One region of the Leisingera methylohalidivorans DSM 14336 genome, then DNA from elsewhere that is predicted to be linked to it. Evidence: riboswitches for the same ligand, from Rfam matches in the RefSeq annotation. Region 1 holds a riboswitch; each other region holds the start of a gene.

Region 1 (3,683 bases):
TCAAAGTAAGAGGGATTCACGACGCCAGTTCCCGCCGAGCTGTGCAGACGCACGCCGCTGCCAGCAAATATGTAGGAAGCACTCGCCGTCCAGCTGGTTGCGTCTTCGAAAACGCTGTTGCTGTCGTGGCGCACCCCAAGCTGCAGATCCAGGCCATTGGCAAAGCTGCCGCGGTACTCCAGGGCAAATGAGTTGGTTTCGCGCGCAAAGGCCGGGTTGGTGCTGCTGGAATCCTCTTCCCATTCCAGAATTGCGTTCAGAAGGTGGTCTGCCTGATCTGCCGGCCGTCCGTCCAGGCCAAAGCTCAGCAGGTATTTTGCTGCTTCGGTCTTGGTTTCGGTCGGGGTGCCGCCATTGAAGGATCGGTCAAAGTCAGTGCGCTCCAGCGACAGCCGGTGTTTCAGGCGGCCGCCCAACGTGTCAAGCTCGGCATATACCTGGGCCAGCTGTTCATCGCGGTCGCTGAATTGCGTGGGATCATCCACGACATAGCTGGCCGAGTCCGTTGCGGTGAAAGAGGTGCTATCGCCGTCATATCGCTCGTCCGAGGTGCGGAAGTTGAAGCCAAGCTTCAGCCGGCCGTTGACCAGCTGGTCGCCCTTCAGCTGCAAGGTGTTGCGGCGGATGCCGTCCTTTTCGCCGCCGTCGCCAGAGATGTCGTAGCCGTCGTCGTTGTCATGCGCCAGGCTGAAGGAGACACCGCCGCGTTCGGTGCGCGACGAAACCCGCGCCGAGGCACGGTAGCCGTCCGAACCCGCCTCAGCGCTGCCGCCGTATTCTGTGCCGGTACCGCCGGTCCTGGTGATGATGTTGATCACGCCGGCCGAGGCGTTGGAGCCGTAGAACACCGATTGCGGGCCGCGCAGCACCTCAATGCGCTCGATATTGGCGGTGTCCAGCCCGGACAGGATGTATTCGCTGTCGCCGCCGGAGGCCTCGACGCCGTCAATCAGGATCAGCGTGTGGTTGGCTTCGGCGCCGCGGATGCGGACCTGGGTAAAGCTGTCGCCGGAGCCGCTCACCATCAGGCCGGGAACCGAGCGCAGCGCATCCTGAACGGTGGTGAGGCCGCGGTCTTCGATCTCCTCGCTGGTCAGGACCGAGGCAGAGCGGCCGTATTTCTGCGCTTCAACCGGGGTGAAGCCGCCGGAGACGATGATTTCCCCCAGATCGGTGATCTCTGCGTCCTGGGCAGTTGCGAGTGCGGGGGCGGCGGCGGTCAGGGCCGCGGCCAGGGACAGGCTTGCCTTGCTCATATTCCATTCCTCCCGGCCTGCGCAGCAAGCACAGGCCAAGTGACTGCCCAAGCGGGCAGTGTATTCGAGTTTGGGTCATTGGAAGGCCTTGCCTCCGCAGACGGTGAAAACTGCCACCACTACGGAAATCCGTTATCTACGGCGCGCCCCGCACCGGGATAGGGTGATCATCCTGGCAGGTCTCCTGACTCGCGGGTCGAAGCTTTGCCGCGCCTTCCCGCCCCTTGGGGCAGTGGCATTCCGCAGCATTGCTCTCCGCTCACAGTTGCGGGGGCAGTCACGGATTCAGCGCCTGTTGGCTACACCTCACCGTGTTCCCTTTTACCCGGGTGGTTTCCCAGCCGGACCAGAATGTCCCGACTTAGGCAAACCGGGTCTGTTCTGTCAAGCGGGAGAAAACTCTATCTCGGCTGTTATGGATCGGCTCCAGAGCGGACTGAGCATAAACAATTGCTTCAGGTTAAACGCTTGCGCTAGGAAAATCCCGATGAGAAAATGTGGATTGAACACCAATGGGGCGCCTAAATTCGGGAAACGGTATTTCGAAGTGAAGTTGATGCCGCCGTTCCATCTTTCGCTGAGTTCGAGAGGCTAGACCTTACCACACAGGCAAAGCCGTCTATGTTCTGTTCAGGAGTTAATTTAAGATGGGAAAGTCAGCTTTCGCGCAAGTTGTCAAAGCTGGTTCAGTTTGCGCTGTTTGTTTGCAACCGCGGCGAAAGCACGCTTTGTCCCGCACCCCGGCCACATGATGCCAGTTGCCTGCTGAACTGATGACAAGCGGCAGCTTTTTATCGCGGCGGAGCAGCGAAAATCGATGCCGGATCTGGCCACAGGAATGGAATGAAAATGGCGCTTTTGCGCACAGTGTACACAAGAAGATATCCAAGCAGCGCTTGCAACGGATGGCGGCTGGCAACGCAGCAACAAGTCATTGGGCTTGAATGAAACAGTGTCCAAATCCTGCTCCCGCAACAATCGTTTCCGACCAAGCTCCTGCAACCCGCGGGGGCTTTTTCGATTCAGGCTGACCCAAAGCCAACAATCCCGCTAATTCTCCAATGAGTTCAAGCTGATGTCCGCCAGGCGCATCAGCGTCGGGAATCATCCGGACCTCCGAAATCAGTGCCCGCAGCGACGCCGTGGACTCCCCGCTTCACTTCCGGTGCATTCAGAGACCGGGCGAGGTCTTCGACCATCTCGCGGTAGCGCTCCGAAAGGCTGGGATGCAGCCGCAGGCAGGGGGCTCCGGGCTATCTGCGATGATCGTCTGCAGCCGGGCCTTCGCTTCTTCCAGCTCTGACATCGTTGCCTTCATCAAGGCATGGTGCATGCCGTCTTCGATGGCCTTCAGAATGCCCGCGATCTTGTGTGGCGTGCCCCCATCGGGTGGTCCGGTTTGATTGTTAGTGCATCGTCGGTCTCTGGTCCACTGGGACGATGCCTTCCGGCGCAGGCGGGCGGTATCCCAATGCGCTGTGCGGCCTGACGGTGTTGCAGTGAACCCGCCATTGACCGATTAAGATTTGGGCTTCGCGCAGACTGAAGAAGATTTCCCCGTTCAAAAGCTCATCGCGGAACCGGGCATTGAAGCTTTCGCAATATCCGTTCTCCCAGGGTGGCCCCGGCTCGATCTACGCAGTCTTTGCGCCGGCAGCGGCGATCCAGCCCCGGACTTTCTGAGCAATGAATTCCGGGCCGTTATCCGATCTTATGTATTCCGGCGGGCGGCGCAGAATGAACAGATCAGTCAGCGGATCCAGCACATCGGTTGAGTTGAGTTTGCGATCGACGCGGATCATCAGCGCCTCCCTTGTGTATTCTCCGGTAATGTTCAGTGTCCGGCAGAGCCTGCCATCAGCGGTACGGTCCTGGACGAAGTCGTACGGCCAGACATGGTCGGGGCGTTCAGGCCGCAGACGCACCCAGGAGCCATCGTTCAGCCAGAGCCGCCCCTTTTTCTTCTGCTTTTGCGGGATCTTCAGCCCTTCGCGCCGCCAAATGCGGCCGGCCCGTTTGTGGTTCACATGCCAGCCCGCATTGTTCAGCAAGCCAGTCACCATCCGATACCCATAGCGGCCGTGTTTGCCCGCCAGTTCGATGATGTCATCGGTCAGTCGTTCCTCATCGGACCGGCCCTGCGGCATACTCCCTTTGGGACCAAGTGGCTGTCTATGAGGATTGCGGATGTTCGGCACAGGCGGCATTGGCTCGAAGTGTCTTCCACACGTCTCATTCTTCATTCATTCGGTTGGCTATGCATTTTCGCATCTGAGGCTGTGTAAATCGGACACTCGTGCATTGTGCAGCATCTGTAGCTATGGGCTCGAAGCTGCCAGTGGCATCGCGGCGACAGGTGCGCCGCCTTGAAGCGTGCCGGTTGGCCAGCCGATGGCGGCAGCCAGCCCGGAGCGGCCGTAGACAAGG
Region 2 (3,683 bases), 200 kb from region 1:
ACACTGTCCAGCGGGACTTGGTGAATATGCTGCTGGCGGAGCTGTGCCCGCATGACTTCCGCCAGATGTTCATCTGCCACAAGGAGGCGTTCTACCGCCAGTACCGGGGCTGGCCGGAGACGAAAAAGGCCTATGCGGCGGAGTTCCTGGCGCGGGAGTACGCGGTGGACAAGGCCGGCGCGCGCGCCGCACTGTTCGGGCATGAGCCGGATATGGAGGGCCGCACACCAGCGCTGCCGCGTGTGCGGCGCAAGGGGGGTGTCGAGCGGGTCGGCCCCTGGGGCGCGGTGAACCGGGTGAGGGGGCGATAAAGATGTTCGGTTTTATCCGCCTGATCCTGATCCTGCTGGTGGGGCTGACCGTGGCTTACGGCGCGGTCTCGCTTTACTCGCGCGAGGTGCGGCGGGCGAAGCTCAAGCGCCGCTGGAAAGAGAAGGGGTTGACCGGCGACCGCAGCACCTTCATCCAGCGGGGGCTGAAACAATATGACCGCTCGTTCCGGCGCAAGCTGATCCTGCTGGTTTATATCATTCCGCTGGGGGCAATCGCGCTTCTGGTCTATGTCATTAACTTCATGTGAGGTGCAGCAGATGCGTTTCATCAAATGGGCTTTTCTGATCACCATCTGGGTGCTGTTCGGCGCCTTTCTGCATTACACGCTGCCGCAGTACGATGTGGTGCGTATCGTCAACACCTATGAGGAGCGGCAGGAGCTGAACGACTGGACCAAAATCTTCTGGTCCAAGCCGGACGACCAGTCTGCCGAGCTGATCAACCGCGATGTGCAGTTCATCCAGGCCGTGCGCCCCAGCGGCCGCAACATGGTCTACCGAAATGAGGATACCGGCTGGAACTGGCCGCCCTATTTCAAGTTCGACACCGCGAACCTGTATACCGATGCCAATGACAGCATCTCGACCAAGGCAAACCCGGAATGGGTGGCGGTGATGCACTACGGCTGGCGCAACGAGTTCTTGTCAATTTTTCCCAACGCCGTGACGATCAACCCGGTGGCAGGTCCGGAGGACAAGCCGACCAACTGGTTCTCGATCATTGTACTGGTGCTGCTGGCGGCGCTGTTCTGGGCGGTCTATGTGCGCTGGCGCCGCTTCCGCCGGGCGCGGATCGACCCGATGGTCGAAAATGTCGAGGACAGCCTCTATGCGGCGGGCGATGCGCTCGCCGAGCGCAAGGGGCGGTTCCGGCGCTGGCTGGACAGCTGGAAGTCGAAGTAAGACAGGGCCGCGGAAACGCGGCCTTTTTCAGTTGCGGCGGGGCCTGGCGGAGAGCGCTGTGCAGATTCGCCGGAAACGGCTTTAACCAGCGCTGACAGATGGGGTCTTTGCCGCTTTTTGCATGCAGCGCGCATTTTGCGGCATTGGACAGGTTCGTCTGGTGGCCGGTAATGAACCTGCATGTCTTATTCTGGTTTCGCCGGGTCGGTTTTGTTTCCGATGGCGGGAGATTTTTAGGGCAATACCGCGGATAGCAAGGTGCCGTCCTTCGGGGCGGAGAATTGGGAAGCTGGTGAAACTCCGGCACTGCCCCCGCAACGGTGACCCCGGGCAAGGCATGGCAATGACCACTGAGGCAGGTGCCTCGGGAAGGTGCCAGGTCCCGCCGCCTAAAGGCCCCGGGACAGTCCGGAAACCAGCCTTGCCCTGAAAAACGTCAACCGCGGGCGGCGGCGGGGCGGTTGCAGGCGTGTGGCTTGCAATCTCTCTTCACCTGCCCGCACCCAGCCAACCCGCCGCGGGGTTGCGGCAAAGGAGAGAAGCAGATGCTTCACGATAGCGAGATTCTGGCCAAGTTGATGGCCCGGCAGAAAAACTACTCTCTGGAACAGGCGTTCTATACCGATCCGGGCGTTCTGGATCTGGACTTGCGGCAGATCTTCTACCGCGAGTGGCTGTTTGCCATTCCCGCCTGCGAAGTGCCGAAGCCGGGCAACTATGTGACCCATCAGGTGGGGGCTTATAACGTCATCATCGTGCGCGGCACGGATGGCGAAGTGCGTGCCTTCCACAATGCTTGCCGCCATCGCGGATCGGTTGTGTGCAAGGCCAAGAAGGGCAATTCGCCCAAGCTGGTCTGCCCCTACCACCAGTGGACCTACGAGCTGGACGGCTCGCTGTTGTGGGCACGCGACATGGGGCCGGATTTCGATGCCTCCAAACACGGGCTGAAGCCAGTGCATTGCCGCGATCTGGCCGGTCTGATCTATATCTGCCTGGCCGATGAGGCGCCGGATTTCGATGCGTTCGCCGAGGCCGCCCGCCCCTACCTGGAGCCGCATGATCTGGGCAATGCCAAGATCGCCTATGAAAGCTCGATCATCGAGAACGGCAACTGGAAGCTGGTCTGGGAGAACAACCGCGAGTGCTATCACTGCGGCGGCAACCACCCGTCGCTGTGCCGCACCTTCCCGGAAGATCCTTCGGTCACCGGGGTTGAAGGCGGCGAAACCCCGCCGCATCTGCAGAAGCATTTCGACCGGATCGAAGCCGCAGGCTGCCCGGCGCAGTTCCGCATGGGCGAACGCGGCCAGCACCGGCTGGCGCGGATGCCGCTGAACGAAGGCGCCGAGAGCTATACAATGGACGGCAAGGCCGCAGTCGCCAAACCGCTGGGACGGGTGCCCTTTGCCGATGCCGGCACGCTGCTGAAGTTCCACTACCCAACCACCTGGAACCATTTCCTGCCGGATCATTCCCTTGTCTTCCGGGTGAACCCGATCAGCGCGACCGAGACCGAAGTGACCACCAAGTGGCTGGTGCACAAGGACGCGGTTGAGGGCCAGGACTATGACATCAAGCGCCTGACTGAAGTCTGGATGGCCACCAACGACGAGGACCGCATTGTGGTCGAGGACAACCAGCGCGGCATCAACTCGCCCGCCTACCAGCCCGGACCCTATTCCGAAGTGCAGGAAAGCGGCGTCATTCAGTTCTCCAACTGGTATGCTGAACACCTGACCCGCGCCCTGACCGGCCGCAACCTGATCGCGGCGGAGTAAGCCAATGGGACTGCAGGCTAATTTCGAATCTCTGGACGAAACCCTGGCGTGGAAGGACGACGAGATGCTGGAATGCGTCTCGGTTGTGCCGGAAGCGCCGAACACCGCCACCTTCAGCTTCCGCGCGCCTTCCGGCGCGTGGTTCAAATACCAGCCGGGCCAGTTCCTGACGCTGGAACTGCCGGTGCCGGGCGGGACCGTCTGGCGCACCTACACCATCAGTTCCTCGCCGTCGCGGCCGCTGTCGATCTCGGTGACTGTGAAGGCGCAAGCGGACAGCATCGGCACCCGTTGGATGCTGGACAACCTGCGCCCCGGCAGGATGCTGAAAGCCTCGGGGCCTGCGGGGCTGTTCACCCTGCCCAAGCGCCCCAACGGCAAGTTCCTGTTCATCTCCGCAGGCTCCGGCATCACGCCGAGCCTGTCGATGACCCAGTATCTGTTCGACCGCGGCCAGTCGCCCGACATCAGCTTTATCAACTGCGCCAAGCGCCCGAGCGAGATCATCGCGCGGCGCCAGCTGGAAGGCATGGCGGCACGGGTGCCCGGCCTCAAGCTGAACTTTGTGGTGGAAGAGGACGATCCCTATCAGGTCTGGACCGGCTACCGCGGCCAGCTGAACCAGATCATGCTGGGCCTGATTGCCGGCGACTATCTGGAGCGCGAG
Region 3 (3,683 bases), 1.5 Mb from region 1:
TCAGGCCATCCTGCAGGGGCATCAGCATCGCCCCCAGAGAATGGCCGATCACCCACAACGGCACGCCCGCATAGTGCCGTTGCAGTTCGGCCCGGGCAGCTGGCTGATCTTCCAGCGCCCATTGGGCCATTGTCGCGCCGGAATGGCGCGGATGGCCCCGCGCCGAGTCTCCGAAATCCCGGTAGTCATAGGTCAGGCAGGCCACCTGCTGCCCGGCTGCCAGCCAGCGCGCGAAATGCCGGTAAAAGCGCTGCGGCACCCCGGTTGCGCCATTCAGCACCACCGCGGCCCGCGCCCGCCCCGCCGGGTGGTACAGCCGCCCGGCCAGCATCGCATCGCCTGCGGCAATGCGCAGCTCCTCCACCCGGATATCCGCGGTGTGTTCTGCATGGCTGTCCAGCATGGCACCCTCCTAGACCGATTGGTCTATTCCATCACTGGACCAATCGGTCCAATGCTGTCAACCTGCCGGTATGACTGACGTGACGACACCCTCTGCCGCCCCGGACGCCCCTGCCCCCACCCGCGAACGGCTGCTGCGGGCGGCTGCGGGCCTGTTCCGCAACAAGGGCTACAGCGGCACCGGGCTGGCGGAACTGCTGGCAGCGGCCGGAGCGCCCAAGGGTTCGCTCTACCACCATTTTCCCAATGGCAAATCCGACCTTGCCCTGGCCGCAGCGGATTGGGCGTCAGGGCAGATGCTGCTGCTGATAGAGGCGTCTTTCACGCCGGCGCCAACCTTCCGGGAGGGGGCCAAGACGGTCTGCTACAAACTGGCCAAGCTGTTTGACCAGCAAGGCAAATGGAGCGGCTGCCCGGTCTCTGCCACCCTGTTCGAAGGGCCGGAGAACGAGGCGTTCCACCAGCATGCCGCGCATCTGTTCGAGGGCTGGATAGCCGAGACCGCCCGCCACGCCCGCCGCCTCGGCCTGCCCGAACCCGAGGCCCGCGCGGCGGCCGAGAACTTCTATATCCTGCTGCAGGGCGGCTGGCAGCTGGCCCGGGTGCGGCGGCAGTCGGATGTGATCCGGGGGCTGTATTTGCAGCTGCAGAAAAACGATTGACGACTCGCGGAAGAAACCGCTACCGCTTGTGGCGATGGTTCCCGTGCCACAGAATCTTGTGTCCGGGATGAAAAGGGAACACGGTGCGGCCTGCGCATAAACAGGCCAATTCCGCGGCTGCCCCCGCAACTGTAAGCGGCGAGCGACCCCGATAGAGCCACTGGCCCGACAAGAGGCCGGGAAGGATCGGGAGAGCGACGACCCGCAAGTCAGGAGACCTGCCATCAGACGTGTAACTCGAACCCGGGCGGGGTGTCCGGACAGGGTCTGATGGCTGCGGCGGCTGTGATCCGTCTTTCATCCGAACTCTTGTCCCCATGACCCCCGTGCCACGCGCGGAGGGCGCAGATATGATGTGGACGGACCAGACGCATTTCTATGCGGCAACAGATTGCAAGTATTTGGGGCGGCCCTGCCCCGCAGCGGAGCGGATGATCGCCAAGCTGGCCGAGGCGATGACCAAGGCCAAACCGCTGACCCAGGAGGATTTCGAGATCACCGGCACCACCGCGCTGGACGGCTGCCCGCGCAACTGCCCGGCGCAGTTTGCTGCCAGCCATGACCGGATCCGGCTGTATTGCGGCGTCGGGGAAGAGGCGCCGCGCGAGGGGCTGGACCGCTTCGCCGATGCCATCCTCAGCCGTGACGGCACCGGCTTTGCCGCCTCCAAACTGGACACCCGCCCCTGCGCGCTGATGGAGGCGCTGCCGAAAACCGCTGCGGCGCGGCAGGCGGAACAGATGCTGGCGCTGTGAAACCTGAGCTTTGAGGGCAGTGCCGGACCCCGGGCGGGCGGAAGCCTATGCGGTCTAACCTGCCGCCTGCCCCGCGCAGGCCCAGTGCAGCTGCTCATCCGTTTCCACCGCGCAGGGCCGCACCGCCCGCAGCCGGGCCAGCGCCTGCGCCGGATCCTCGCCGCCTTCGATCATCAGCCGCAGCACCGCCATACCGGACCGCCCGCAGCCGCCCCGGCAATGCACCAGCACCCGGCCGCCGCCCGCCAAAGCCTGCCGTGCGGAGGCGCTGGCGGCCGGCCATTTCGCTGCCACGCCCGGCGGCGGCGCCTGAAAATCCGGCACTGGCAAATGCAGCCAGCGGCAAGCCATGCTTTGAAGATCAATCCCCAGCCGCGGCACGCCTGCGGCTGCGTGCTCGACCTCCGTGGTCATCGAGATGACCAGCCCCGGTTTCCACTGATAGATCTGAATCAGGTCATTGCGGTAATCGCCGCCGCCGCCGGGCAGCGGGCATAGCGCCAGAATACCGCCGCCTGCTGACAGCGCGTGGATGGTCAGGCCTGCCGGCGCCGCGCCGTCCTGCGCCCCAGGTCCCGGGATGTCTTCAGATCGCATACCGCCTCCTTAGCCGTTGCGTTCCTGCATTTCCCCCCGCAGTCCTATGCGTCCGCAGCCTAGCGGCTAAGCGGGCAATCCCAAAGCGCTTTTGCTGTCCCGGGACAGCCCCATCGGCGGTGGACGAACGGGCTGCGCTTCAATACCCTGCGCGGAACGCGGACGCCCCGCATCCCGAATCCGGCACGAGACATCATGAACGATACCCCCAGCGGCACCCCCGGCGCATCCGGCCACTCCCAATACCAGGTTCTGGCCCGCAAGTACCGGCCCGAAACATTTGCCGATCTGGTGGGCCAGGACGCCATGGTGCGGACGCTGAAAAACGCCTTTGCCGCTGACCGGATTGCCCAGGCCTTCATCATGACCGGCATCCGCGGCACCGGTAAGACCACCACCGCGCGGATCATCGCCAAGGGCATGAACTGCATCGGCGCCGACGGCCAGGGCGGCCCGACCACCGATCCCTGCGGCCAATGCGAGCATTGCACCGCGATCATGGAAGGCCGCCATGTCGACGTGATGGAGATGGATGCCGCCTCGCGCACCGGTGTGAACGACATCCGCGAGATCATCGACTCGGTGCAGTACCGCGCCGCTTCGGCCCGCTACAAAATCTACATCATCGACGAAGTCCACATGCTGTCGACCAGCGCCTTCAACGCGCTGTTGAAGACGCTGGAGGAACCGCCTGCGCATGTGAAATTCATCTTCGCCACAACCGAGATCCGCAAGGTGCCGGTGACGGTGCTGTCGCGCTGCCAGCGCTTCGATTTGCGCCGGATCGAGCCGGAGGTGATGATTGCCCTGCTGCGCAAGATTGCCGGGGCCGAAAACGCCCGGATCGCCGAGGATGCGCTGGCGCTGATCACCCGCGCCGCCGAAGGCTCTGCCCGCGATGCGACCTCGCTGCTGGATCAGGCGATTTCCCATGGCGCCGGCGAGACCACTGCCGATCAGGTCCGCGCCATGCTGGGCCTTGCCGACCGCGGCCGGGTGCTGGACCTGATGGACATGATCCTGCGCGGCGATGCGGCGGCGGCGCTGACCGAACTCAGCGGCCAGTACGCCGAGGGCGCCGACCCGCTGGCGGTACTGCGCGATCTGGCCGAGATCACGCATTGGGTCTCGGTTGTGAAAATCACCCCCGACGCGGCTGAAGACCCCACCGTCAGCCCCGACGAGCGCGCCCGCGGTCAGGCAATGGCCGATCAGCTGCCAATGCGGGTGCTGACCCGGATGTGGCAAATGCTGCTGAAAGCACTGG
Region 4 (3,683 bases), 1.8 Mb from region 1:
GCTCAATGTCTTTGGCGGCAAGATCACCACTTACCGCAAACTGGCCGAGGCCGCTTTGGCGAAAATCGGCGAGGTGTTCCCGCAATTGCCCTCTGACTGGACCGCAGGCGTGGCCCTGCCCGGCGGTGATTTTGCGGTGGCGGACGTGGAGAAACTGACGTCGAAACTGGCGGCGGAATACCCCTTCCTGCCGCCCTATTGGGCGGGACGGCTGATCCGCGCTTACGGGACCGAGGCATGGAACATTCTTGGCGACGCCAAAACTGCCGAGGATCTGGGTCAGGACTTCGGCGCCACCGTCACCGCGCGGGAGCTGGACTGGGCAATTGCCCGCGAATGGGTGCGCGCAGGCGACGACTATCTGTGGCGGCGCACCAAGCTGGGGCTGCGGCTGGATGACGCCCAGCGCGCAGAGGTGGATGCCTATATTCAGGGAAAAGCCGCACAGCTCGCGGCATAACGCTTAGGGCAGCGCCCGAGCCTGGGCGGGTGCGAAGCGCCCTCCCGTTTTGCCGGACGCAAACCTTCGGCTTGACGGGAAGGCCGGGTTCGGCCCGGCCTCCCGGCCGGGCCGAACGTCTTAAAACTCCACGCCCCTCTGCGCCTTCACACCGGCGCGGAACGGATGCTTGATCTGGCCCATCTCGGTTACCAGATCGGCAATCTCGATCAGCTCCTCCTTGGCGTTGCGGCCGGTCAGAACCACATGGGTCATCGGCGGCTTCTGCTCCACCAGGAACTCCAGCACCTCCTCCAGATCCAGATACTCATAGCGCAGCGCGATGTTGATCTCGTCCAGCAGCACCATGGTGTTGCGCTCGTCCAGAATCATCTCCTTGGCCTTTTCCCAGCCTTTCTGGGCGGCGGCAATGTCGCGGGCCTTGTCCTGGGTCTCCCAGGTAAACCCCTCGCCCATCGCATAGAACTGGCACAGATCGCTGAAGTTTTCCTCGATCAGGGTGCGTTCGCCGGTCTGCCAGGCGCCCTTGATGAACTGCACCACCGCCGACGGCATCCCATGCGCAATGCAGCGCATGATCATTCCGAACCCGGAGGACGACTTGCCCTTGCCCGGCCCGGTGTGGACGATGATCAGGCCCTTCTCGCCCTCCTTGGTCTTCATCATCCGGTCGCGCGCGGCCTTCTTCTTGGCCATCTTGGAGGCGTGACGGGCGGCTTCTTCCTCTGAGATGCCGGTTTCAGACTTTTCGCTCATGGGGGCTCTCCAGCTGTTTGACCCATGTCTTGACAAAGAAGGGCACGATAGCGCAAGGGGGTTTCGCTGGTTCCTGCGAAAGCAGGCGAAGAGGGAATGTGAAGGCCATACGGGCCGAAGCACAGCCGCCCCCGCGACCGTGACCGGATGAGGCCGCCATGCCACTGGGTGATCCCCGGGAAGGCAGGATGGCCGGCAAGGCCCCGCGCCTTGGCATCCGCAAGCCGGGAGACCTGCCAGCGAAGGAGAGTTCAACGGGCGGGCGGGGTGTTCCGCGACCGGTTGAGGGGCAGGCACGCACCGCCCCCCTTCTGGCCATGTCCCTGCTTGCCTGACGCGACAGGAGACGCGCCAATGGCAGAAGACAAGGCGGGCACCCCCGCCAGCACCCCGGGACCGGTCACGCTGACCGTTTGCCTTACCTGCCGCCGCGACGGCGCCGATCCGGAGGCCGCCCGCCCCGGCGCCATCCTGCACGCCGCGCTGGAAGAGGCCGGAATGCCCGAAGGCGTCGCCTTGCGCGGTGTCGAATGCCTGTCCTCCTGCAAGCGCGGCTGCGCCGTTGCCCTGATCGGCGGCGCCGAGCGCTGGACCTATGTCTACGGCGACCTCGACCCGGACCAGCATGTCCCAGAAATCCTGGAAGGGGCCGCGGCCTATGCCGGCACCGCCGATGGTCTCGTGCCCTGGCGCCAGCGCCCGCAGACCTTCCGCAAGCAATCCGTTGCCCGCATCCCGCCGGCCAAGTTCTTCTCCGAGGAGTAATCATGAGCGATCTCAACAAGATCCCCGTCACCGTCATCACCGGTTTTCTGGGCGCAGGTAAAACCACGCTGATCCGCCACCTGATGCAGAACCCGCAAGGAAAACGCCTGGCGGTGGTGGTCAACGAGTTCGGCACCGCCGGTGTGGACGGCGACATCCTGAAATCCTGCGCCGATGAAAACTGCCCGGCGGAGAATATCATGGAGCTGGCCAACGGCTGCATCTGCTGCACCGTGGCCGATGACTTCATCCCCACCATAGAGCAGCTGATGGCCTTGCCCGAGCAGCCCGACCACATCGTTATCGAGACCTCCGGCCTGGCGCTGCCGAAACCGCTGCTGAAGGCGTTTGACTGGCCCGCGATCCGCTCCCGCATCACCGTCGACGGCGTAATCGCGCTGGCCGATGCCGAGGCGGTGGCCAAAGGCCAGTTCGCCCCCGATCTGGACGCCGTGCAGGCCCAGCGCGAGGCGGATGACAGCATCGACCATGAAACCCCGCTCAGCGAGGTGTTCGAGGACCAGATCTCCTGCGCCGACATCGTTCTGCTGTCCAAGGCTGACCTGGCCGGCGACGCAGGCGTCGAGAAGGCCCGCGCGGTGATCGAGGCCGAGGCGCCCCGCAAATTGCCGATCCTGCCGATGAGCGAAGGCGTCATCGACCCGCGCATCATCCTGGGCCTGGGCGCCGCTGCCGAGGACGATCTCGACGCCCGCCCCAGCCACCATGACGGCCACCACGACCACGAGCATGACGATTTTGAAAGCATCGTTGTCGAAATGGGCGAAGTATCCGACCCGGAAGCGCTGCAGAATGCGATCGTGAAACTCGCCCGCGAGCGCAACATCCTGCGCGTCAAAGGCTATGTCGCGGTGGAAGGAAAGCCGATGCGGATGCTGGTTCAGGCCGTGGGCGAGCGTCTGCGCGCCCAGTACGACCAGCCCTGGGGCGCGCAGCCGCGCAAAACCGCCCTGGTGGTCATCGCCGAGCACGACAACATCGACGAACAGGCGATCCGCGCCGAGCTGGGGGCGTAAGCTGATGCTGGCTTGGGGCGATGATAGCTGCTGTCTTGACCGGCCCTTGGGCCGGACAGCCCCCGGCCGCCCCCCCGGGCGGGGGCTGTCCCCCCACCCGCAGCCGGGGGCTGTCTTCCGCGCGTCACGGCGCCCATCGCGAAAGGCCTGACCCATGCACGTCGTCTTCCGCGAAAGCCACGGCCTTGACGAGACCGATACCCCGCAAGACCTCGGGCAGACGCCCGCGGACCTTGTGGTGCTGTCCTTCTCCGACAGCGACCTCGGCGCTTTTGCGGCGGGCTGGCACCGCGCGGAAGGCAAGCTGCCCTCCCTGCGCGTCGCCAATCTGGTGGCGCTCAAGCACCCGCTGTCGGTCGACGTCTACGCGGAACAGACACTGGAGGGCGCCAAGGGCGTCCTCGTCCGCCTGATCGGCGGCGAAAGCTACTGGTCCTACGGCCTCGCCACCCTGCAGGATCTGGCCCGGCGCAAGGGCATTGCGCTGGCGATCCTGCCCGCCGACGGGCGCGAGGACGCCCGCCTGGATGAGCTTTCCACCCTGCCCGTCTCCACCCTGCGCCGCCTGCAGGCGCTTTGCGATGCCGGCGGCGCGGTGGCAGCACAGGCTGCCCTGGCCCAGCTGGCCCTCGCGGCCGGCCTTTATGCCGGCCCTGTCCTCGGCC

What was found. Region 1 has a riboswitch for cobalamin ahead of METH_RS15570 (TonB-dependent receptor plug domain-containing protein). Riboswitches for the same ligand answer to the same signal wherever they lie in the genome.
Region 2: another riboswitch for cobalamin. It lies ahead of METH_RS14605 (aromatic ring-hydroxylating oxygenase subunit alpha); the one in region 1 lies ahead of METH_RS15570 (TonB-dependent receptor plug domain-containing protein).
Region 3: another riboswitch for cobalamin. It lies ahead of METH_RS02515 (hypothetical protein); the one in region 1 lies ahead of METH_RS15570 (TonB-dependent receptor plug domain-containing protein).
Region 4: another riboswitch for cobalamin. It lies ahead of METH_RS04110 (DUF1636 family protein); the one in region 1 lies ahead of METH_RS15570 (TonB-dependent receptor plug domain-containing protein).

Annotation. Positions count from the first base shown of each region.
Region 1 is NC_023135.1:3,169,555-3,173,237, reverse strand. It holds gene METH_RS15570 (TonB-dependent receptor plug domain-containing protein) at 1-1,256, opposite strand, end outside; cobalamin riboswitch at 1,414-1,622, opposite strand; partial or broken gene METH_RS15560 (IS3 family transposase) at 2,663-3,403, opposite strand.
Region 2 is NC_023135.1:2,968,056-2,971,738, reverse strand. It holds gene METH_RS14620 (DUF6638 family protein) at 1-311, shown strand, start outside; gene METH_RS14615 (hypothetical protein) at 314-580, shown strand; gene METH_RS14610 (DUF1523 family protein) at 591-1,235, shown strand; cobalamin riboswitch at 1,475-1,673, shown strand; gene METH_RS14605 (aromatic ring-hydroxylating oxygenase subunit alpha) at 1,781-3,016, shown strand; gene METH_RS14600 (FAD-binding oxidoreductase) at 3,021-3,683, shown strand, end outside.
Region 3 is NC_023135.1:486,107-489,789, reverse strand. It holds gene METH_RS02525 (alpha/beta hydrolase family protein) at 1-403, opposite strand, end outside; gene METH_RS02520 (TetR/AcrR family transcriptional regulator) at 474-1,064, shown strand; cobalamin riboswitch at 1,084-1,304, shown strand; gene METH_RS02515 (hypothetical protein) at 1,415-1,819, shown strand; gene METH_RS02510 (protein-tyrosine phosphatase family protein) at 1,874-2,416, opposite strand; gene METH_RS02505 (DNA polymerase III subunit gamma/tau) at 2,612-3,683, shown strand, end outside.
Region 4 is NC_023135.1:818,439-822,121, reverse strand. It holds gene glpD (glycerol-3-phosphate dehydrogenase) at 1-460, shown strand, start outside; gene cobO (cob(I)yrinic acid a,c-diamide adenosyltransferase) at 581-1,216, opposite strand; cobalamin riboswitch at 1,267-1,471, shown strand; gene METH_RS04110 (DUF1636 family protein) at 1,571-1,981, shown strand; gene cobW (cobalamin biosynthesis protein CobW) at 1,984-3,018, shown strand; gene cobN (cobaltochelatase subunit CobN) at 3,173-3,683, shown strand, end outside.